DNA from 3 places in the Pseudomonas sp. GW821-FHT07B01 genome. Region 2 is predicted to be linked to each of the others. Evidence: predicted binding sites of a transcription regulator. Region 2 holds the regulator's gene; each other region holds the start of a gene.
What was found. The regulator FliA, encoded in region 2, starts transcription of late flagellar genes. The targets are predictions, from matches to a motif close to CTAAAGTTTNNNNNNNNNNNGCCGNTAA.
Positions count from the first base shown of each region.

Region 1: a site for FliA is predicted at 1,817-1,844, ahead of AC07S6_RS01590 (methyl-accepting chemotaxis protein). Genes of this name have one in related genera too.
Region 3: a site for FliA is predicted at 3,470-3,497, ahead of AC07S6_RS25870 (methyl-accepting chemotaxis protein). Genes of this name have one in related genera too.

Region 1 is NZ_JBWKRA010000001.1:338,815-346,054, forward strand. It holds gene AC07S6_RS01580 (DMT family transporter) at 1-446, opposite strand, end outside; gene AC07S6_RS01585 (CPBP family intramembrane glutamic endopeptidase) at 866-1,657, shown strand; gene AC07S6_RS01590 (methyl-accepting chemotaxis protein) at 1,874-3,439, shown strand; gene AC07S6_RS01595 (alpha/beta family hydrolase) at 3,548-4,240, opposite strand; gene ccoN (cytochrome-c oxidase, cbb3-type subunit I) at 4,320-5,744, shown strand; gene ccoO (cytochrome-c oxidase, cbb3-type subunit II) at 5,755-6,363, shown strand; gene AC07S6_RS01610 (cbb3-type cytochrome oxidase subunit 3) at 6,367-6,567, shown strand; gene ccoP (cytochrome-c oxidase, cbb3-type subunit III) at 6,564-7,240, shown strand, end outside.
Region 2 is NZ_JBWKRA010000001.1:200,473-207,712, reverse strand. It holds gene flhA (flagellar biosynthesis protein FlhA) at 428-2,542, shown strand; gene flhF (flagellar biosynthesis GTPase FlhF) at 2,554-3,870, shown strand; gene fleN (flagellar synthesis regulator FleN) at 3,976-4,809, shown strand; gene fliA (RNA polymerase sigma factor FliA) at 4,806-5,546, shown strand; gene AC07S6_RS00940 (chemotaxis response regulator CheY) at 5,714-6,088, shown strand; gene AC07S6_RS00935 (protein phosphatase CheZ) at 6,107-6,895, shown strand; gene AC07S6_RS00930 (chemotaxis protein CheA) at 6,907-7,240, shown strand, end outside.
Region 3 is NZ_JBWKRA010000036.1:4,637-11,876, forward strand. It holds gene trhP (prephenate-dependent tRNA uridine(34) hydroxylase TrhP) at 1-96, shown strand, start outside; gene ctpM (methyl-accepting chemotaxis protein CtpM) at 119-1,798, opposite strand; gene AC07S6_RS25865 (Na+/H+ antiporter family protein) at 1,984-3,303, opposite strand; gene AC07S6_RS25870 (methyl-accepting chemotaxis protein) at 3,533-5,680, shown strand; gene AC07S6_RS25875 (sensor histidine kinase) at 5,809-7,122, opposite strand; gene AC07S6_RS25880 (response regulator transcription factor) at 7,119-7,240, opposite strand, start outside.

The sequences.
Region 1 (7,240 bases), 140 kb from region 2:
ATGCCCGCCAACCCGATGCCCTGGTACACCACCATGATCAAGCCCGCCAACCCCAACCCCAGGCCGAACAGCCGGCGCCAGGAGCGTTGGCGCTCCATCAGCACCACGGTGAGGATCGGCTGCACACCCATGATGGTCGCCATCACCCCAGGGGTGACGTTGAGGTCCAGGGCCAGCAGATAGAAAATCTGGTAGGCCCCCAGCAAGACCAGGCCCGTCGCCGCCGCATACAGCAGCGGCTTGCCGGGACGTGGCAGCTTCAACTTGAGGATGGGTCCCAACACCACCAACCCCATCAGGGCGATGGCAAACCGGATCAACAGAAAGGCAAAGGGCGAAGCATGGGCCAGGCCCAACTTGGAGAAGATCGCCCCGCTGCTCCACAGCAAGACAAACACGCTCGTCGAGGCCGCCGCGGCCACGGATTGTTTCGAAAGCACAGACATGGTTACCACCTGTTATCAGGCAAAAAAGCCGACTCAGTAAAAAACTGAATTTCAGTAGGTTTTTTCAGGCGGGCAGGGGCAACAGCGAATCGCTGATCAGCCCGAAATGCCAACACCCGGCGGTGATACGACTGCGTACACCGGCGTGCTACTGACAGGTGGGGGGTAGTGACTGATCTGCGCAGGCTGCTTGGCGCCGCACGGCACGACCACAGCGTTGACCGCTGAATCGACTACCGCTATGCGCTGGGAAGCTGGCATGTGCTGATCTTTTTGAAGGGATAAAGACGCGACGACTATAACCAGCCGCAAACATACTTTGCAATCCTTTCCCCCTTGCCTTGTACGTGGAGGCGTTTTCATGCCCTAGAACCTGGCCGCTCGCTATAATGCCGCCCGGATTTTTCGAAGGATTTCACATGATTGCTTTGCCCTGGCTGTACCTCACCCTACTTTCCATTGGCTATGTCGTGGCTTTGATCTACGGCCAACTGGGCGTACTGGCGGCGGTCTCCATCGCACTGTTGCTGGTGGCCGGGTACGCCGTGCGCCAGCAACGCAACCCTTGGGCACGCTACTTGGGCCACGGCTTGTTTATCGTCCTGGCCCTGGGCCTGGCGATGCACTGGCTGCCGGGTTTCTATAACGGCCGCGGTATTGCGCCCCAGCGTTTTACTCCGGACTCAGTGCCCTTCTCGATGTACCTGAACCAGGACAAACCCCTGATCGGCTTCTGGCTGTTGCTGGCCTGCCCGTGGATTGTGGCGCGGCGCTCATTGCGCCTGTCGATCTGCGTCACAGCCATGGCCCTGACTCTGGCCGCCATCGCCGCCTTGGGTGGCGCGGCCCTGCTGGGGATGATCAGTTGGGCGCCCAAGTGGCCGGACGAGGCGTGGCTGTGGGTGTTGAATAACCTGCTGCTGGTGACATTGGTCGAAGAAGCGCTGTTTCGCGGGTATATCCAGGGCGGCCTGAGCCAGCGCTTCAAACACCTGCCCTATGGCGAAAACCTCGCGCTGCTGCTGGCCTCGCTGTTATTTGGCCTGGTGCATTTTGCTGCGGGTTGGCAGTGGATGCTGCTGGCGGGTATTGCCGGCGTGGGTTACGGCTTGGCCTATCGCTTTGGTGGCTTGGGCGCGGCGATTGCCACGCATTTTGGCTTGAATCTGCTGCACTTCGGCCTCTTCACCTACCCGATGCTCGCCGGCTAAGCCTACCTTCCTGTCGGAACGAGCGGTCGTGGCGAGGGAGCTTGCTCCCGCTGGGCTGCGAAGCGGCCCCAAAAAACGTGCGGGCGCTACGCACCCGAGCGGGAACAAGCTCCCTCGCCACAGTCAGCCCAGCGTTCGCAGGATTGTTGCAAAAATAAGTTAAATAAATGCCCCGCATGGCCGATACCCCCTGAAAGCCTTGCGGATTGAACAATCATGCGTAATAACCAACCCGTTACCCAGCGCGAACGTACCTTCCCCGCTCAGCAACGGTTGATCTCCACCACAGATGCCAAGGGTGTGATTACCTACTGCAACGACGCCTTCGTCGAAATCAGTGGGTTCACCCGCGAAGAACTGGTGCGCGCGCCACACAACCTGGTGCGTCACCCGGATGTGCCGCCGGCCGTGTTCGCGCATATGTGGTCCACGCTCAAACAAGGCTTGCCATGGATGGGCATTGTCAAGAATCGCTGCAAGACCGGTGACCACTATTGGGTTAACGCCTATGTGACGCCGGTCTTCGACGGTAACCAGGTGATCGGCTACGAATCGGTGCGCATCAAGCCCACCGCCGAGCAGATCCGCCGGGCCGAGGCGCTCTATCAACGCATCAACCAAGGCAAGTCGGCCGTCCCCCAACGGGACAAGTGGCTGCCGGTGTTGCAGGACTGGCTGCCGTTTATCCTGGTCAGCCAGTTAAGCTTCATGATCGGCGCCACCCTCACCTCCCAATGGGGCTTCGCCCTGGCAGCGGCGCTGTCGGTGCCGTTGGGCCTGCTGGGCTTGAGCTGGCAACAGCGCGGTCTCAAGCGTTTGCTGCGCCTGGCCGAACAGACCACGTCCGACCCGTTGATCGCGCAGATGTACACCGACAGCCGTGGCGCACAAGCGCGCCTGGAAATGTCGATCCTCAGCCAGGAAGCGCGTCTGAAGACCTGTCTTACCCGCCTGCAGGACACCGCCGAGCACCTCAACGACCAGGCCGCGCAATCCAACACCCTGGCGCACAACAGCTCCAGCGGCCTGGAACGCCAGCGCGTGGAAACCGAACAGGTGGCCACTGCGGTAAACCAGATGGCGGCGACCACCCAAGAAGTGGCCAGCCACGTGCAGCGCACCGCCGACGCCACCCAGGAAGCCAACCGCCTGACCGGCCGCGGCCGCGATATCGCCGGGGAAACCCGCGAGGCGATTCAGCGACTTTCGGCCGCCGTTGGCGAGACCGGCGTGACCGTCACTCAACTGGCCAAGGACAGCGATGAAATCGGCGGCGTGGTCGATGTGATCAAAGGCATCGCCGACCAGACCAACCTGCTAGCGCTCAATGCCGCTATCGAAGCCGCGCGTGCCGGTGAGATGGGCCGTGGATTTGCGGTGGTCGCCGATGAAGTGCGCCAACTGGCGCAGCGTACGGCCGAATCCACCGGGCAGATCCACACCCTGATTGCCAAGCTGCAACACACGGCGGCCGCCGCCGTGCAGACCATGGACGCCGGGCACCGTCAGGCTGAAGAAGGTGTAGCGCGGGTGATGGAAGCGGACCAGGCCTTGGTGGGTATCAGTGAGGCGGTGGCCAATATCACCGACATGACCACTCAGATCGCAGCCGCAACCGAGGAGCAAAGTGCGGTGGCCGAGGAGATCAGCCGCAACATCAGCACCATTGCACTGTTGGCGGACCAGACCTCGGAGCAGGCGATGAACTCGGCGCAACTGAGTGAAGAGTTGACGCATACCGCCAATACCCAGTATTCGCTGGTGGAGCGTTTTAACCGATAGACCACTGTGGCGAGGGAGCTTGCTCCCGCTGGAGTGCGAAGCGCTCCCAAGACTTTTGGGGCCGCTGCGCAGCCCAGCGGGAGCAAGCTCCCTCGCCACAGGTTTCATTCAAGACTCAGCAAAAAAACTCGACACCTGCACCGCCGCCGCGTCCAGATGCTGCTCATGGGTAAATCCCGACGCCTTCAACGGCTTCAAATCATGATCCCCCGCCACCAGCCACATCAGCTCGATGTTCGGCGACAAGTCATACCCCTCAACCGCCGCTCGATTGCCTAGCGCATCGCGCTCACCCTGCACAATCAACGTCGGCGTTTTCAACCCGGCCAGATGCTCGACCCGTGGTTTCTCCGGTTTACCCACCGCATAGAACGGATAGCCCAGGCACACCAACCCATCGGCGCCCAGTTCATCGGCCAGTAAACTGGCCATCCGCCCGCCCATGGACTTGCCGCCCATCGCCAGTTTCCCAGCGACATGATGTCGCACCTCGGCATACACCTCGCGCCAGCACTCCAGCAGTTTCGGCGCCGGATTCGGGGGGCGTTTGCCGCCGTCCACGCGACGCTGGGCCATGTACGGGAACTCGAAGCGCAACACGCTCACGCCATGCCCGGCAAGGCGTGCGGCCATATCGTTCATGAACGCCGAGTCCATCGGTGCGCCAGCGCCGTGGGCCAGGATCAGCGTGACCGGCTCACCCGACGTCGCACCGGTGGCGACATCCCACAACCAGCCATGTTCCCGTACACACTGCGCCCATTGATCCCCGTCAATACTGGCCTTGTGCTCTTTGCCCATGCTTGCCTCGCTTTTTAGTCTGCCTATAACTCCAGCCCAAGTGCCGCACTTGCTTGGGTTGAACCGTGGATGGGGAACCATGAACACTACTTTAAGTACCGCCTATAACTACAAGGTGGTCCGCCAATTCGCCATTATGACGGTGGTGTGGGGCATCGTCGGCATGGGGCTCGGGGTTTTTCTCGCTGCCCAATTGGTTTGGCCTGCGCTCAACTTCGATTTGCCCTGGACCAGCTTCGGCCGTCTGCGCCCTTTGCACACCAACGCGGTGATCTTCGCGTTCGGTGGCTGTGCGCTGTTCGCCAGCTCCTTTTACTCGGTGCAACGCACCTGCCAGACGCAGCTGTTCGCGCCGAAAGTCGCCGCGTTCTGCTTCTGGGGCTGGCAGCTTGTGATCCTGCTGGCGGTAATCAGCCTGCCACTGGGCTACACCAGCTCCAAGGAATACGCCGAGCTGGAATGGCCGATCGACATCCTGATCACCATCGTCTGGGTCGCCTACGCCATCGTGTTCTTCGGCACGATCATGAAACGCAAGACCAAGCACATCTATGTGGGCAACTGGTTCTTCGGCGCGTTCATCATCACCGTGGCCATTTTGCATATCGTCAATAACCTGGAAATCCCGGTCAGCCTGACCAAGTCCTACTCGCTGTACGGCGGTGCGACGGATGCCATGGTGCAGTGGTGGTATGGGCACAACGCGGTAGGCTTTTTCCTCACTGCGGGCTTTCTGGGGATGATGTACTACTTCGTGCCCAAACAGGCCGAGCGCCCGGTGTATTCCTATCGCTTGTCGATCGTGCACTTCTGGGCGCTGATCACCCTGTACATCTGGGCCGGCCCTCACCACTTGCACTACACCGCCTTGCCGGACTGGGCGCAGTCCCTGGGCATGGTGATGTCACTGGTGCTGCTGGCGCCAAGCTGGGGCGGCATGATCAACGGCATGATGACCCTCTCGGGCGCCTGGCATAAGCTGCGCAGCGACCCGATCCTGCGCTTCCTCGTCGTCTCCCTGGCCTTCTACGGCATGTCGACCTTCGAAGGCCCGATGATGGCGATCAAGACCGTCAACGCCCTCTCCCACTACACCGACTGGACCATCGGCCACGTCCACGCCGGGGCGCTGGGCTGGGTGGCGATGATCTCCATCGGCGCGCTGTACCACATGATCCCGAAAGTCTTCGGTCGCGAGCAGATGTACAGCCTCGGCCTGATCAACGCGCATTTCTGGCTGGCCACCATCGGCACCGTGCTCTACATCGCCTCGATGTGGGTCAACGGCATCGCCCAGGGCCTGATGTGGCGTGCGGTCAACGAAGACGGCACCCTCACCTACTCCTTCGTCGAAACCCTGGTGGCCAGCCACCCAGGCTTCATCGTGCGACTGGTGGGCGGTGCGATCTTCCTCAGCGGCATGTTCCTGATGGCTTACAACACATGGCGCACCGTGCGTTCGGCGCAACCTGCCGAAGTCACCGCTGCCGCGCAGATGGCCTGAGGAGTCGATGATGAAACACGAAACGATTGAAAAGAACGTCGGCCTGTTGATGCTGCTGATGGTGCTCGCCGTGAGCATCGGCGGCCTGACCCAGATCGTCCCGCTGTTCTTCCAGGACGTGACCAACAAGCCGGTCGAAGGCATGAAGCCCTACACCGCGCTGCAACTGGAAGGCCGCGACATCTACATCCGCGAAGGCTGCGTGCAGTGCCACTCGCAGATGATCCGCCCGTTCCGCGCCGAGACCGAGCGCTACGGCCACTACTCGGTGGCTGGCGAAAGCGTGTGGGACCACCCGTTCTTGTGGGGCTCCAAGCGTACCGGGCCGGACCTGGCCCGCGTCGGCGCGCGCTACTCGGACGACTGGCACCGCGCGCACTTGTACAACCCGCGCAACGTGGTGCCAGAGTCGAAAATGCCGGCCTACCCCTGGCTGGTCACCGCCGCCGTCGACAGCAGCCACACCGAGACCAAGTTGAAAGTGATGCGCACCCTCGGCGTGCCGTACACCGACGACGACATCAATGGCGCCGTCGCCAGCCTCAAGGGCAAGACCGAGATGGACGCGCTGGTTTCCTACCTGCAAGTGCTCGGCACTGCCATCAAGAGCAAGAGGTGAGCCATGGGATTTGAATTCGATGCGGGCACCATCCGCGGCCTTGGCACGCTGGTGGTCGCCATCGCCTTTATCGGCCTGTCGCTGTGGGTGTTCAACAACCGCCGCAACGCGGAATTCGAGCAGGCCCGCCTACTGCCGTTTGCCGATGAACCTTCCCCACCCGACGCTCAAGCAGAGCCAGCCACAAGGAGCACTCGGCCATGACTACGTTCTGGAGTACATGGATCTGCGTATTGACCCTGGGCAGCCTGATCGGCCTGACCTGGCTGTTGGTCGGCACCCGCAAGGGCGAAACCAAGGGCAGCGTCGACCAGACCATGGGCCACGCCTTCGACGGTATCGAGGAATACGACAACCCGCTGCCCCAGTGGTGGTTCATGTTGTTCGCCGGCACCCTGGTGTTTGCCGTCGGCTACCTGATCCTCTACCCGGGCCTGGGCAACTGGAAAGGCGTACTGCCGGGCTATGAAGACGGCTGGACCCAGACCAAGGAATGGGACAAGGAAATGGCCAAGGCCGACGCCAGGTTCGGGCCGATCTTCGCCAAGTTCGCGGCCATGCCGGTGGAAGAAGTCGCCAAGGACCCGCAAGCGTTGAAGATGGGCGGTCGCCTGTTCGCCTCCAACTGCGCGGTATGCCACGGCTCGGACGCCAAGGGCGCCTATGGCTTCCCCAACCTGGCGGACAGCAACTGGCGCTGGGGCGGTTCGGCCGAGGCCATCAAGGCCACCATCCTGAACGGTCGCCACGCGGCGATGCCGGCCTGGGGTGAAGTGCTGGGCGAGGACGGGGTGAAGAACGTCGCCGCCTACGTGCGTCACGACCTGGCCAAGCTGCCGTTGCCCGCCGACAACACCGCCGACCTGGCAGCCGGCCA
Region 2 (7,240 bases):
TTCCCACGCTCCCGCGTGGGAACGCATCGCGTGACGCTCTGCGTCACCCTTGCAGAGTGCTCAAGTCGTGCGCCTGGCTCGGGACGCGGAGCGTCCCAGGCGGCATTCCCACGCAGAGCGTGGGAATGATCGAGGGAACCGCGTTATTGTTCTAGCCTCAGGTATCAAGCCTCTTGATCGTTCCCACGCTCCCGCGTGAGGAACGCATCGCGTGACGCTCTGCGTCACCCTTGTAGAGTGCTCAAGTCGTGCGCCTGACACACCGCATCGCAGGCAAGCCAGCTCCCACACTTGAATCGGTTACCACCCGAAAATCGCCCCAAAAGCAAAGTTGGAAGGCTTCTTGCAACCCCGCCTCCAAGTCGCCCTCCAGCGTCAAAACTTTGCTTCAAGGACCCGAGGAATACCGGTGGTAGATCGCTCTCAAATGCTCAACACGGCCCGTGGCACCCTGACTGACCTGTCGCGGGGCAATCTGGGTGTGCCGTTGTTGTTGCTGGTGATGCTGGCAATGATGATGTTGCCGATGCCGCCGTTTCTGCTCGATGTGTTCTTCACTTTCAACATTGCCCTGTCTGTCGTGGTCTTGCTGGTGTGCGTGTACGCCTTGCGGCCGCTGGATTTCGCGGTGTTCCCGACGATTCTGCTGGTGGCGACCTTGCTACGTCTGGCATTGAACGTCGCTTCCACGCGGGTGGTGATGCTTCACGGCCAGGACGGCCATGCCGCTGCCGGTAAGGTGATCCAGGCGTTCGGCGAGGTGGTGATCGGCGGTAACTACGTGGTCGGTATCGTGGTGTTCGCGATCCTGATGATCATCAACTTCGTGGTGGTGACCAAGGGCGCCGGGCGGATTTCCGAGGTGAGCGCGCGGTTTACCCTCGACGCCATGCCCGGCAAGCAGATGGCCATCGACGCCGACCTCAACGCCGGCCTGATCGACCAGGGCCAAGCCAAGGCCCGTCGGGCGGAAGTCGCCCAGGAAGCCGAGTTCTACGGCTCCATGGACGGTGCCAGCAAGTTTGTGCGCGGCGACGCCATCGCCGGCCTGTTGATTCTGTTCATCAACCTGATCGGCGGCGTGGCCGTCGGTATGTTTCAGCACGGCATGACATTCGGCGATGCCGGCAAGGTGTATGCCTTGCTGACCATCGGTGACGGTTTAGTGGCGCAATTGCCATCACTGTTGTTATCCACAGCGGCGGCCATCATGGTTACCCGTGCTTCGGGCTCCGAAGATATGGGCAAGCAGATCAGTCGGCAGATGTTCGCTTCGCCCAAGGCCCTGGCCGTGGCGGCGGGCATCATGGCGATCATGGGCATTGTGCCGGGCATGCCGCACTTCTCGTTCCTGAGCATGGCGGCCTTGGCGGGTGGTGCGGCGTACCTGTTCTGGAAAAAGCAGAACCAGGTCAAGGTCCAGGCCCAACAGGAAATCGCCCGTCAGCAGGAGCTGCTGCCATCCCCGGCCCGCGCCCAGGAAACCAAGGAGTTGGGCTGGGACGACGTCACGCCCATCGACATGATCGGCCTGGAAGTCGGTTACCGCCTGATCCCGCTGGTCGACCGCAACCAGGGTGGGCAACTGCTGGCGCGGATCAAGGGTGTGCGCAAGAAGCTGTCCCAGGACCTGGGTTTCTTGATGCCCACGGTGCATATCCGTGACAACCTCGACCTGGCCCCCAGCGCTTATCGCCTGACCCTGATGGGGGTAATTCTGGCCGAAGCCGAGATCTACCCGGACCGCGAACTGGCGATCAACCCCGGCCAAGTGTTCGGTACCCTCAACGGCATCACCGCCAAAGATCCGGCTTTCGGCCTGGAAGCGGTGTGGATCGAAGTCAGCCAGCGTAGCCAGGCGCAGTCCCTCGGTTACACCGTAGTGGATGCCAGCACCGTGGTCGCCACGCACCTTAACCAGATTCTCTACAAGCACTCCCACGAGTTGATCGGCCACGAGGAAGTCCAGCAATTGATGGGCTTGCTGGCCAAATCGTCGCCAAAACTGGCCGAAGAACTGGTGCCGGGCGTGCTGTCACTGTCGCAGTTGCTCAAGGTGTTGCAAGCGCTGTTGGCCGAACAGGTGCCCGTGCGCGACATTCGCAGCATTGCCGAGGCCATCGCCAACAATGCCGCCAAGAGTCAAGATACTGCCGCTCTGGTGGCGGCGGTGCGTGTCGGCGTGTCCCGCGCAATCGTGCAAAGCATTGTAGGGACTGAGTCCGAGCTGCCTGTGATCACCCTGGAGCCCAGGTTGGAACAAATATTGCTCAATAGTATTCAGAAGGCAGGGCAAGGCCAGGAAGAGGGCGTTTTACTGGAGCCAAGCATGGCTGAAAAGCTGCAGCGTTCGTTGATCGACGCCGCACAGCGCCAGGAAATGCAGGGCAACCCGGTGATCCTGCTGGTGGCCGGCCCGGTTCGCGCGATGTTGTCGCGGTTCGGACGCCTGGCCGTACCGAATTTGCACGTGTTGGCTTACCAGGAAATTCCTGACAATAAGCAAGTGACTATTGTCGCGACAGTTGGGCCCAATGGCTGAGGTAGTGGGTTATGCAAGTTAAGCGTTTTTTCGCCGCCGATATGCGTCAGGCCATGAAACTGGTCCGTGATGAGCTGGGCGCCGATGCCGCGATTATCGGTAACCGTCGGATTGCCGGCGGTGTCGAGCTGACGGCTGCCCTGGATTACACGCCCCAGGCGCTGGCCCCGCGCGTGCCGAACATGGAGCTCGAAGACGAGCTGCGCAAGACCGCCTCGCGCATTGTGTCGGCCCAGGCTGAACTGAGCATGCGTGGCGACAGCGATGCCAGCACCAATCGCCAGCTGTTTGCCGGCCTGCCGCTGACCGCCGCCGAGCCGCTGGTTGAACCCACCTTTGTCGAACCGCCGCGTCCTGCAGCGCCTGCCCCGGCTGCCGCAGTTGACCAGCGCGTGATTGACTCGATGCGTTTTGAACTCAACGGCCTGCGTGAATTGCTCGAAGTGCAGCTCGGCTCGCTGGCCTGGACCCAACTGCAAGGCAGCAAGCCGCAGCAAGCCAACCTCTGGCGTCGCCTGCAACGCATCGGCCTGTCCGGCCCGTTGTCCCGCGACCTGCTGGCCTTGACCGCTGAAGTCGAAGAGCCGCGCCAGGCCTGGCGCATGCTGCTGGCGCACTTGGCGCGCATGATTGCCACGCCGGAAATCGAACCCCTGGAAGAGGGCGGTGTAATCGCCATGGTCGGCCCCGCCGGCATGGGCAAGACCACCACCCTGGCAAAGCTTGCGGCCCGTTACGTGCTTAAATACGGCGCGCAGAATATCGCCCTGGTGAGCATGGACAGTTACCGTATCGGCGCTCAGGAGCAGCTCAAGACCCTGGGCCGCATCCTCAACGTGCCGGTAACCCATGTCGACCCGGGCCAGTCCCTGGCCAATGCCCTCGACCCGTTGCTGCGCAAGCGCGTGGTGCTGATCGATACCGCCGGCCTGCAAGCCAGTGATCCGGCGCTGCGTATGCAGCTCGAAAGCCTGGCCGGGCGAGGCATCAAGTCAAAAAATTACCTGGTGCTTGCAACCACCAGCCAGAAACAGGTTCTTACCGCTGCTTATCACAGTTACAAGCGTTGCGGCCTGGCCGGTTGCATCCTCACCAAGCTCGATGAAACCGCGAGCCTGGGCGAGGTGTTGAGCCTGGCCATCAGCCATGAATTACCGGTTGCCTACCTCACCGACGGGCCGCGGATCCCGGATGATCTGCATCTGCCGCGCCGTCATCAGTTGGTCAGCCGTGCCGTGAGTGTGCAAATGCAAGACGAGCCTAGCGAGGAAGCGATGGCCGATATGTTCGCCGACCTTTACCACCACCCGGCTAAACGGGTGGGTTGAGGCAGGATGAACACCGTGAAATGTACCTACATCGATGGTCTGCAAGCGATTCACGCGGCCAAGCCATGTAGCCTGCGTCTAAGCAAGACAAGGTAAAGAAATAAAATGGGCAGCATGCATCCCGTACAGGTGATCGCGGTGACCGGCGGCAAAGGTGGCGTCGGGAAAACTAACGTGTCAGTGAATTTGTCCCTGGCCCTGGCAGAGCTTGGCCGTCGCGTCATGCTGCTGGATGCTGACCTGGGCTTGGCGAACGTGGACGTTCTGCTGGGGCTGACACCCAAACATACCCTGGCCGATGTGATCGAAGGCCGTTGTGAGCTGCGCGACGTGCTGCTCCAGGGCCCCGGAGGCATTCGCATCGTGCCGGCGGCCTCGGGCACCCAGAGCATGGTGCACCTGAGCCCCGCGCAGCATGCCGGGCTGATCCAGGCGTTCAGCGACATCGGCGACAACCTCGACGTGCTGGTGATCGACACCGCCGCCGGGATCGGCGAGTCGGTGGTCAGCTTTGTGCGCGCAGCGCAGGAAGTGCTGTTGGTGGTGTGCGACGAACCCACCTCCATCACCGACGCCTATGCGCTGATCAAGCTGCTTAACCGTGACTACGGCATGAACCGCTTTCGCGTGTTGGCCAACATGGCCCAGAGCCCGCAGGAAGGGCGCAACCTGTTCGCCAAGTTGACCAAGGTCACGGATCGCTTCCTCGATGTGGCCTTACAATACGTCGGCGCAGTTCCCTATGACGAGTGTGTGCGCAAGGCCGTGCAAAAGCAGCGTGCGGTCTACGAAGCGTTCCCTCGTTCGAAATGCGCACTGGCGTTCAAGGCCATTGCCCAGAAGGTCGATACCTGGCCGTTGCCCGCCAACCCGCGGGGGCATCTGGAGTTTTTCGTCGAGCGTTTGGTGCATCAGACGAGCGCAGGACCGGTGCTATGACATCCAGCGGCTACAACCTTTACAAAAAGTCGGCACGTGACAGCCAGGGCGAATTGATCGAGCGCTATGCGCCGTTGGTCAAGCGCATTGCCTATCACCTGTTGGCGCGCCTGCCTGCGAGTGTGCAGGTCGAAGACTTGATCCAGGCCGGCATGATCGGCCTGCTTGAAGTCTCGACCAAATACGACGCCAGCAAGGGTGCCAGTTTCGAAACGTATGCGGGTATCCGTATCCGTGGCGCGATGCTCGATGAAGTGCGTAAAGGCGATTGGGCGCCGCGTTCGGTACACCGCAATACGCGCATGGTCAGCGATGCAATTCGTGCAATTGAAGCAAAAACCGGCCGTGACGCTAAAGATCATGAAGTTGCGGCCGAACTCCAATTGAGTCTCGACGATTACTACGGGATTTTGAACGATACCTTGGGCAGCCGCCTGTTCAGTTTCGACGACCTTTTACAGGACGGCGAACACGAAGGGCTGCACGAGGACGGCGCGAGCGCGCATACGGAGCCGTCGCGCGACCTGGAAGATGAACGTTTCCAGGGCGCGTTGGCCGATGCAATCGCCAATTTGCCAGAGCGTGAGCGGCTGGTGCTGGCGCTGTACTACGACGAAGAGCTGAACCTCAAGGAAATCGGTGAGGTCCTGGGGGTCAGCGAATCGCGTGTCAGCCAGTTGCATAGCCAGTGCGCAGCCCGCTTGCGGGGCCGATTGGCCGAGTGGCGCGCGCGCTGACAGGCAGTGTGGGGGCACTGCAGACGCTGCCGTGAGATCGCAAGGTTTCGCGGCTATGTGCCGTGGTGCCCTGGGCAGTCCTTTTTGTGTAACGCCTGTTGATTGAAATGGCGCGTCCAGGTGCTGGGCGCGTTTAAGACTGCTTGGAGGTCGAATTGGACAAGAACATGAAAATCCTCATCGTTGATGACTTCTCAACGATGCGGCGGATCATTAAAAACCTGTTGCGTGACCTTGGGTTCACCAACACGGTCGAGGCGGATGACGGCCTGACGGCCATTCCGATTCTCAACAGCGGGAGCATCGACTTTCTGGTGACCGACTGGAACATGCCGGGCATGACCGGTATCGACCTGCTGCGCCATGTGCGCGCCGATGAAAAACTGCGCAGCCTGCCTGTGCTGATGGTGACCGCCGAAGCCAAGCGCGAACAGATCATCGAAGCCGCCCAGGCCGGGGTCAACGGTTACGTGGTCAAGCCATTCACGGCACTGGCCTTGAAAGAGAAGATCGAGAAAATCTTCGAACGCATCCACGGCTAATGCCATCGCGGGGGAGCTATGGAGCATAACGAAACGTCACAGGGCGACTTTGAGTCGACCCTGAAAAAACATGCTCACCAGTTGGTCGACAGCCTGGAAAAAGGCCAGTTCGCCGATGCGGTGCAGTTGATCCATGAGCTTAACCAGACCCGTGACCGCGGCCTGTACCAGGAAGTGGGCAAGCTCACACGCGAGCTGCACAGTGCGATCGTCAATTTCCAGATTGACCCGCGCATGCCCCAGGCCGAAGAAATTTCCCAGATCACTGATGCCACTGAGCGCCTGTCCTATGTGGTCAGGCTGACCGAGGCAGCGGCCAACCGCACCATGGACCTGGTGGAAAACGCCACGCCCCTGGTCAACGGCATGGCCACCGAAGCCCAGGCCTTGAGCCAGGACTGGGGCCGCTTCATGCGCCGCGAAGTCGGCGCTGAAGAGTTTCGTGAATTGGCGCGTCGCGTCGACGGGTTCTTGTCGCGCAGCGAACAGGAAAACCGCACGGTGGCCAGCAACCTCAACGACATCCTGCTGGCCCAGGATTACCAGGACCTCACCGGCCAGGTGATCAAGCGCGTGACTCAGTTGGTCACCGAAGTGGAAAGCAACTTGCTCAAATTGGTGCTGATGGCCGGCCAGGTCGATCGTTTTGCCGGCATCGAACATGACCGCGAAGCGATCCTCTCGGAAAAAGATCCACAAAAACATCTCGCCAAGGGTGAAGGTCCGCAGATTCATGCCGATAAACGTGAAGACGTTGTGTCAGGTCAGGATGACGTAGATGACCTGTTATCCAGTTTAGGCTTCTAAGGAGCACCCACATGAGCTTCGGCGCCGATGAAGAAATCCTTCAGGATTTCCTTGTAGAGGCCGGCGAAATTCTAGAGCAACTGTCCGAACAACTGGTCGAGCTGGAAAGCCGACCGGATGATGCGAACCTGCTCAATGCAATTTTTCGCGGTTTTCACACTGTAAAAGGGGGCGCCGGCTTCCTCCAGCTCCATGAGCTGGTGGAGTGCTGCCACATCGCCGAGAACGTCTTCGACATCCTGCGCAAGGGTGAGCGTCACGTCGACTCGGAATTGATGGACGTGATTCTCGAAGCACTGGATGCGGTCAACGGCATGTTCAGCCAGGTGCGTGAACGTGCACCGA
Region 3 (7,240 bases), on a different contig from region 2:
AGCATTGAGGTGGCGCCGGGGGACGGGCATACGGTGTATGTGCCGATTCCGGCGCAGATGGACCTGCGCTTTGGCCTGCTGATGCGCGACGTTTAAACCCTGCCATGGGTTGAATGGATCAGATCCTGAACTGGCCCACCAACTGCCCGAGGCGCTGGCCCAGGTCGGCCAGACTGCGAGACGTCTGAGCGCCCAGTTGGGTTTCGTCCGCCACGCTGTCTACCGCTACCGCAATCTGATGCACGCTGCGGTTGATCTCTTCCGCCACGGCGGTCTGCTCTTCCGCGGCGCTGGCGATCTGGGCGTTCATTGAGTTGATGGTGCCAATCAGTTGCGCCATGGTGTCCAGGGACGCGCCGGCCTGGTTGGCCTGGGCCGAGGTGCCGTCGCCGGCATCGCTGGAGCGGCGCATAGCGTCCACGGCCGCCTCGGTGCCTTTTTGCAGGCGATCGATCATGCCCTGGATTTCCTGGGTGCTGGTTTGGGTGCGACTGGCCAGGGCGCGCACTTCATCGGCGACTACGGCAAAGCCACGCCCAGCCTCCCCGGCCCGTGCGGCCTCGATGGCAGCGTTGAGCGCCAGCAGGTTGGTTTGCTCGGCGATGGAGCGGATCACGCCGAGCACACTGACGATTGACGACACATCCTGCTGCAGGCTGTCTAGGGACACGCCGCTGCTGCGGATGTCGTTCACCAGCGCATGGATCTGCGCGATGCTACCGTCCACCACCCGTTTGGCGGCCTGGCCTTCGGCGTCGGTCTGCTGCGCAGCGACGGCGGCGCCTTGGGCACTGCGTGCCACTTCGTGGGCGGCCGAGGACATCTGGTTGATCGCGGTGGCCACCTGGTCGGTCTCGTGGCGCTGGCGTTCCATGGCCTGTTCGGAACGCTGGGCCTGGTCGGACACCTGGCTCACCAGCCCGGTGAGTTGGGCGGTCATGTCGGTGATCTGGCGCACCAGGCCGTGGATTTTATCGACAAAGCGGTTGAATGCACCGGCCAGGTCGCCGAGTTCATCCTGGCTGGTGATGGCCAGGCGGCGGGTCAGGTCACCTTCACCCGCGGCGATGTCATCGAGGTTGGCTTTCATCAGGTGCAGCGGGCGCAAGATGGTATTGGCCAGCAGCATGCCCACGGCGGCGATCACCAGCAACACCACCACGGCCACGCCGAGGATGCTCAACAGCACGCCTTGCATGCGCTTCTCGACTTTTGCCTGCACCACCGCCACTTGGGCGTCGATGCCATCGAGGTTCACCGAGGTGCCGATCACCATGTCCCACTTGGGCAGGTACTCGGTATAGCCGAGCTTGGGCACCAGTTCGGTCTGGCCAGGCTGGGTCGAGCTGTATTGCAGGTAGTGGGTGCCGTCCTTGCCGACCTTGACCAGGTCGCGGTTGACGTAGACGCCGTTGGGGTCGCGGTTGTCCTTGAAGCTTTTGCCTACGCCGTCCGGGCTGTTGCCCTTGAACAGGCGGATGGTTTCGGAGTCGTAGCCGAAGAAATAGCCGTCTTTGCCGTAGCTGGTATTGGATAACAACTTGACCACCTGCGCCCGCGCCGCGCTGTCGCCGGGGGCTGCCGCGTCGTAGAGCGGCTTGATGGTGGTCATGGCCACCTCGACATAACTTTGCAGGGTGGCCTTGGCGTCGTTGAGCAGGCGCTGGCGGGTTTCATCCACCTCGTTGCGGGCCTGGCCCTGCAGAATCCACACGGTGGTCAGGCTGATGACCACGGCAAACAACAACACCGGCACGACAGCAAGGGCCAGGACTTTGGCCTTCAAACTCAGACGCATGGCTTTTCTCTCTTGTTAGTGGCGACTTGAGAGGTTAACGGCCATGTGAGCGATTACTGTAGGCGCGAGCTTGTGTAGCGAGGCAGCTTGCTGCCGCTGGGGTGCGCAGCGCCCGCACGCTTTTTTGGGGCTGCTTCGCAGCCCAGCGGGAGCAAGCTCCCTCGCCACAGAGGTTCTCGCCTGGATCAGAGCGTCATCGCAGCCAGCCAGCCGAAGGCCAGCAACGGCAGGTTGTAGTGCAGGAAGGTCGGCACCACGGTGTCCCAGATATGGTGGTGCTGGCCGTCGATGTTCAGGCCGGAGGTGGGGCCGAGGGTGGAGTCCGAGGCGGGCGAACCGGCGTCGCCCAAGGCACCGGCGGTACCGACAATGCACACGATGGCCAGCGGGCTGAAGCCCAGTTGCACACACAGCGGCACGAAAATCGCCGCGAGGATCGGCACCGTGGAAAACGACGAACCGATGCCCATGGTCACCAACAACCCCACCAGCAGCATCAGCAACGCGCCGACGCCCCGGCTATGGCCGATGAACGCCGCCGAGGTTTGCACCAGCGAGTTCACGTCACCGGTGGCCTTGAGCACTTCGGCAAAACCTGAGGACGCGATCATGATGAAGCCGATCATCGCCATCATTTTCATGCCTTCGGTGAACAGGTCATCGGTGTCGCGCCAGCGCACGATGCCCGACACCGAGAAGATCAGGAACCCGGCCAGGGCGCCGATGATCATCGAGTCCAGCCACAACTGGATGATGAACGCCGAGGCGATCGCCAGGCCGGCCACCAGCAGGGTCAGCGGGTTGTACTGCACCGCTACTTGCTCGACACGCTCGATTTTCTTCAGGTCGTACACACGCTTTTTGCGGTAGCTGATCAGCACCGCCACCAGCAGGCCGACCACCATGCCCAGCGCCGGCAAGCCCATGGCGTGGGTGACATTGACCCCGCTGATATCCACCCCGCTCTTGGCGACGTTAGCCAGCAGGATCTGATTGAGGAAGATATTGCCAAAGCCCACCGGCAGAAACATGTACGGGGTGATCAGGCCGAAGGTCATCACGCAGGCGATCAGGCGACGGTCCAGTTGCAGCTTGGTCAGCACATACAGCAGCGGGGGTACCAGCAGCGGAATAAACGCAATGTGGATCGGCAAGATGTTCTGCGAGGCAATCGCCACCACCCACAACAGGCCGATCAGCAGCCATTTGACGTGGTTGCCACCGCTGGCGTCCTGGCGGTCCACCAGCAGCAAGGCTTTGTCCGCCAGGGCATGGGCCAGTCCGGACTTGGCAATCGCCACGGCGAAAGCCCCGAGCAATGCGTAGGACAAGGCCACGGTTGCGCCGCCGCCCAGCCCGCCGTTGAAGGCCTTGAGCGTGGCCTCGATACCCAGGCCACCGGTCAAGCCGCCCACCAGGGCGCCGACGATAATGGCGATGACCACGTGCACGCGGGACAGGCTGAGTACCAGCATGGTGCCGACCGCGGCGATGACTGCGTTAATCATGGTTACCTCAAGCAGAAACAAAAAAGACAGGCATGCCCGCGCGCGGCCCATGGGAACAGCTGCCGGCGTGCAAGCTTGAAAGAGGTCTTATTAGAGGGCGCGCACTTTGCAGGAGCTGGGCTGTCATGTCAAAAACTGTGGTGAGGCAAAGCCCTCTGCACGCATAAAGAATTACAGGCACTGGCCGATACGCTGTCTCTATGTGCTTTCAGGTAAGGATGTCCCGATGTCGCTCAGGCAGCTCTCCATTCAATGGAAAATCACCCTGCTGGCGGGCCTCTGCCTGCTGGGGATCGTGACCCTGCTGGTGGGTCTGTCGCTGTATCGCATGGCGCAGAGCTCGCAACAGGTCAAGGCATCCAGCATGCAGATGCTCGACGAAGCCGCCCAGTCGCGCATCGAGGCCCAAGGCGAAGTGCAAGCGCTGGGCATTCGCCAGCAGTTCATGGATGCCTACCAGTACGGCCATGGCTTTTCCCGCCAGGTGCTGTTTTTGCGCGAACAGGCCGAGAAGCGCTTTCTCGATGCCTTCGACACCCGTGAAGACCTGACCCGCCAGGTCAAGGCCGCGCTACAGGCCAACCCTGACCTGCTCGGCCTGTCCCTGGTGTTCGAAGCCAATGCGCTGGACGGCAAGGACGAACTGTTCGCCAATCAGGCGGAACTGGGCAGCAATGACAAAGGCCGTTTCGCGCTGTACTGGTCGCAACCGACACCGGGGAAAATCACCTCGATGGCGCTGCCCGAGAGCGACATGGCCGACACCTCCATCGGCCCCAGCGGCGAAAAGGCCAACGCCTGGTTCACCTGCCCGCGCACGACTCTCAAGCCCTGCGTGATCGAGCCCTACTTCTATGTGATCGACGGCCAGAACGTGCTGATGACCAGCATCGTGTTCCCGCTGATGGTCAATGGCAAAGTCATCGCCTCGCTATCGGTGGATATCAACCTCAACAGCCTGCAGGCGGTCAGCCAACAGGCCAGCCAGAAACTGTACGACGGCCAGACCCAAGTCAGCATCCTCAGCCCGACCGGCTTACTGGCCGGCTACAGCCCGGATGCCAGCAAACTCAGCCAACGCCTGGAGCAGGTCGACCCGGCCAGCGGCGCACAGTTGACCAGTGCCTTGGCCAGCAGTACCCAGACGCGCAGCCTGCGCACCGACCATCAACTCAAGGTACTGGCGCCTTTTGCGCCGATTCCCGGCGGTAAGGCGTGGGGCGTATTGCTGGATGTACCGGAAAAAGTCCTGGTCGCCCCCGCCGAAGCGCTGAAAAACCAGCTGGACGCCGACAACGCCAAAGGCACCCTGCTAGAACTGGGCCTGGGCCTGCTCGCCGCCGTGGTCGGCTTGATCCTGGTGTGGCTGATGGCGCGCAGCGTGACCCGGCCAATCCTTGGCGTGGCGCACATGCTTGAGGATATCGCCAGCGGCGAAGGCGACCTGACCCGACGCCTGGCCTACGCCAAACAGGACGAACTGGGCCAATTGGCCGGCTGGTTCAACCGTTTCCTCGACAAGCTGCAGCCGATCATTGCCGAGGTCAAACGCTCGGTGCAGGACGCCCGCGGCACCGCCGACCAGTCCGCCGCTATTGCCACGCAAACCAGCGCCGGCATGGAGCAGCAGTACCGTCAGGTTGATCAGGTGGCCACCGCATCCCACGAAATGAGCGCCACCGCCCAGGACGTGGCCCGCAGCGCCGCCCAGGCGGCCCAAGCCGCCCGAGATGCCGACCAGGCGACTCGCCAAGGCTTGACGGTTATCGACCGCACCACCGCCAACATTGGCGAGCTCGCCGCCGACATGAGCACCGCCATGACCCAGGTAGAAGGCTTGGCCGCCAACAGCGAACAGATCGGCTCGGTGCTTGAAGTGATTCGCGGCATCGCCGAGCAGACCAATCTGTTGGCGCTCAACGCCGCCATCGAAGCCGCTCGCGCCGGTGAAGCCGGCCGCGGTTTTGCCGTGGTCGCCGACGAAGTGCGCAACCTGGCGCGGCGCACCCAGGAATCGGTGGAAGAAACCCGCCTGGTGATCGAACAATTGCAAACCGGTACCAGCGACGTGGTCGGCTCCATGGGCAACAGCTATCGCCAGGCTCAGGGCAGCGTCGAACAGGTCGGCCAGGCCGTCACCGCCTTGCGCCAGATTGGCGATGCGGTCACGGTGATCAGTGATATGAACCTGCAAATCGCCAGCGCCGCCGAAGAGCAAAGCGCCGTGGCCGAAGAGATCAACAGCAACGTGGCGACCATCCGCGATGTGACCGAGTCGTTGTCGGAGCAGGCCAATGAATCGGCGCGGGTCAGTCAGGCGCTGAACAGCCTGGCAAATCAGCAGCAGGGGTTGATGGATCAGTTCAGGGTCTAAATGTAGCAAGGCTTTTCTGTGGGAGCCGGGCTTGCCCGCGATGCAGACACCTCGGTATGTCAGGCAAACCGAGTCGATGCTATTGCAGGCAAGCCAGCTCCCACATTTTGAGCGGTGGTGTGTGAATGCTAGCGGCGTGGCAACTGGATCAATACCTTGAGCCCACCCAGCTCGCTTTCTTGCAGTTGCAACACCCCATCCCACACCTCAACGATGTCCCGCACGATCCCCAAACCCAGGCCATGGCCAACCCTTTGCTCATCCAGGCGTGCGCCACGGCTGAACACTTGGTCACGCTGAGCCTCGGGAATGCCGGGGCCGTCGTCTTCCACCGCCAGCCGATAGCCCTGGGGCGCCTCGCTGACGCTCAGGCGTACCTCGGCGTCCGCCCATTTACAGGCGTTGTCCAACAGATTGCCCAGCAGTTCCAGCAGGTCTTCACGGTCCCAGGGCAGTTGCAGGCCCGGCGCCACCTGATAGCTGAGGTCCAGGTGTTCGCCGTGGATCATGCGCAGGGTGGCCAGTAAACCGGGCAGCTCTTGTTCACAGTCAAACAACGCGCCCGGCAAGGCATCGCCCGCCAGGCGCGCACGGTTGAGTTCACGGTTGAGGCGCTGCTGCACCTGCTCCAATTGCTCGCGCAGCAACTGGCTCAGTTGCGGATGATCCTTGAGGGCGTCACTGGAGGCGGCGCTCAACAACACTGCCAGCGGGGTTTTCAGCGCATGCCCCAGGTTGCCGAGGGCGTTGCGGGAGCGCTTGAGGCTGTCTTCGGTGTGCGCCAACAGGTGGTTGATCTGCGCCACTAGGGGCTCCAGCTCAAGCGGCACCTGGGTGTCGAGTTGCGAGCGCTGGCCTTGTTGCAGTTGGGCGATCTGGTTGCGTGCGGTCTCCAGGGGGCGCAGGGCACGGCGCACGGTGACCCGTTGCAGGATCAGCACCAACAGCAGCGCCGCCAGCCCCATCACCAGGCCGACCTGGCGCATCAGGCGAAAGCTTTCGCGCACAGGCGTGTAGTCCTGGGCCACGCTGATGGAAATCGATTGGCCGAAGCGCTTGTAGTCCGAGCGCAGCACCAACAGTTGCTGGCCTTCGGGGCCCAGTTGCAGGTTGCCCTTGAGCCCCGCCACCGGGAGCCGGGGCAGTTCCTGGTCCCACAATGAACGGGAGCGCCAATGCACATCGGCAAAGTCGATACGAAAGTAATGCCCGGAAAACGGCCGCTGGTACGCCGGCGACAGGCGTTGCTCATCCAACTGCACGCCGTTGGGCCCACGCACCAGCGCCACCAGCAGGTTTTCGCTGTCGTTGCGCAAGCCCGCTTCAAGGTAGCGTTGCAAACCCGCCTCGAACAACCACAGGCTGGTTTGCGCCAGCACCACGCCGACAATCACCATCACGCTGATCAACCCCAGGCTCAAGCGCCGCTGGATCGACCTCATGCCGGGGTGGCGCCGAAACGGTAGCCCTGGCCTCGCCGGGTCTCGATCACGCTGCGGCCCAATTTGCGCCTCAGATGGTTGACGTGCACCTCCAGCACATTGGAGTCGCGCTCGGTCT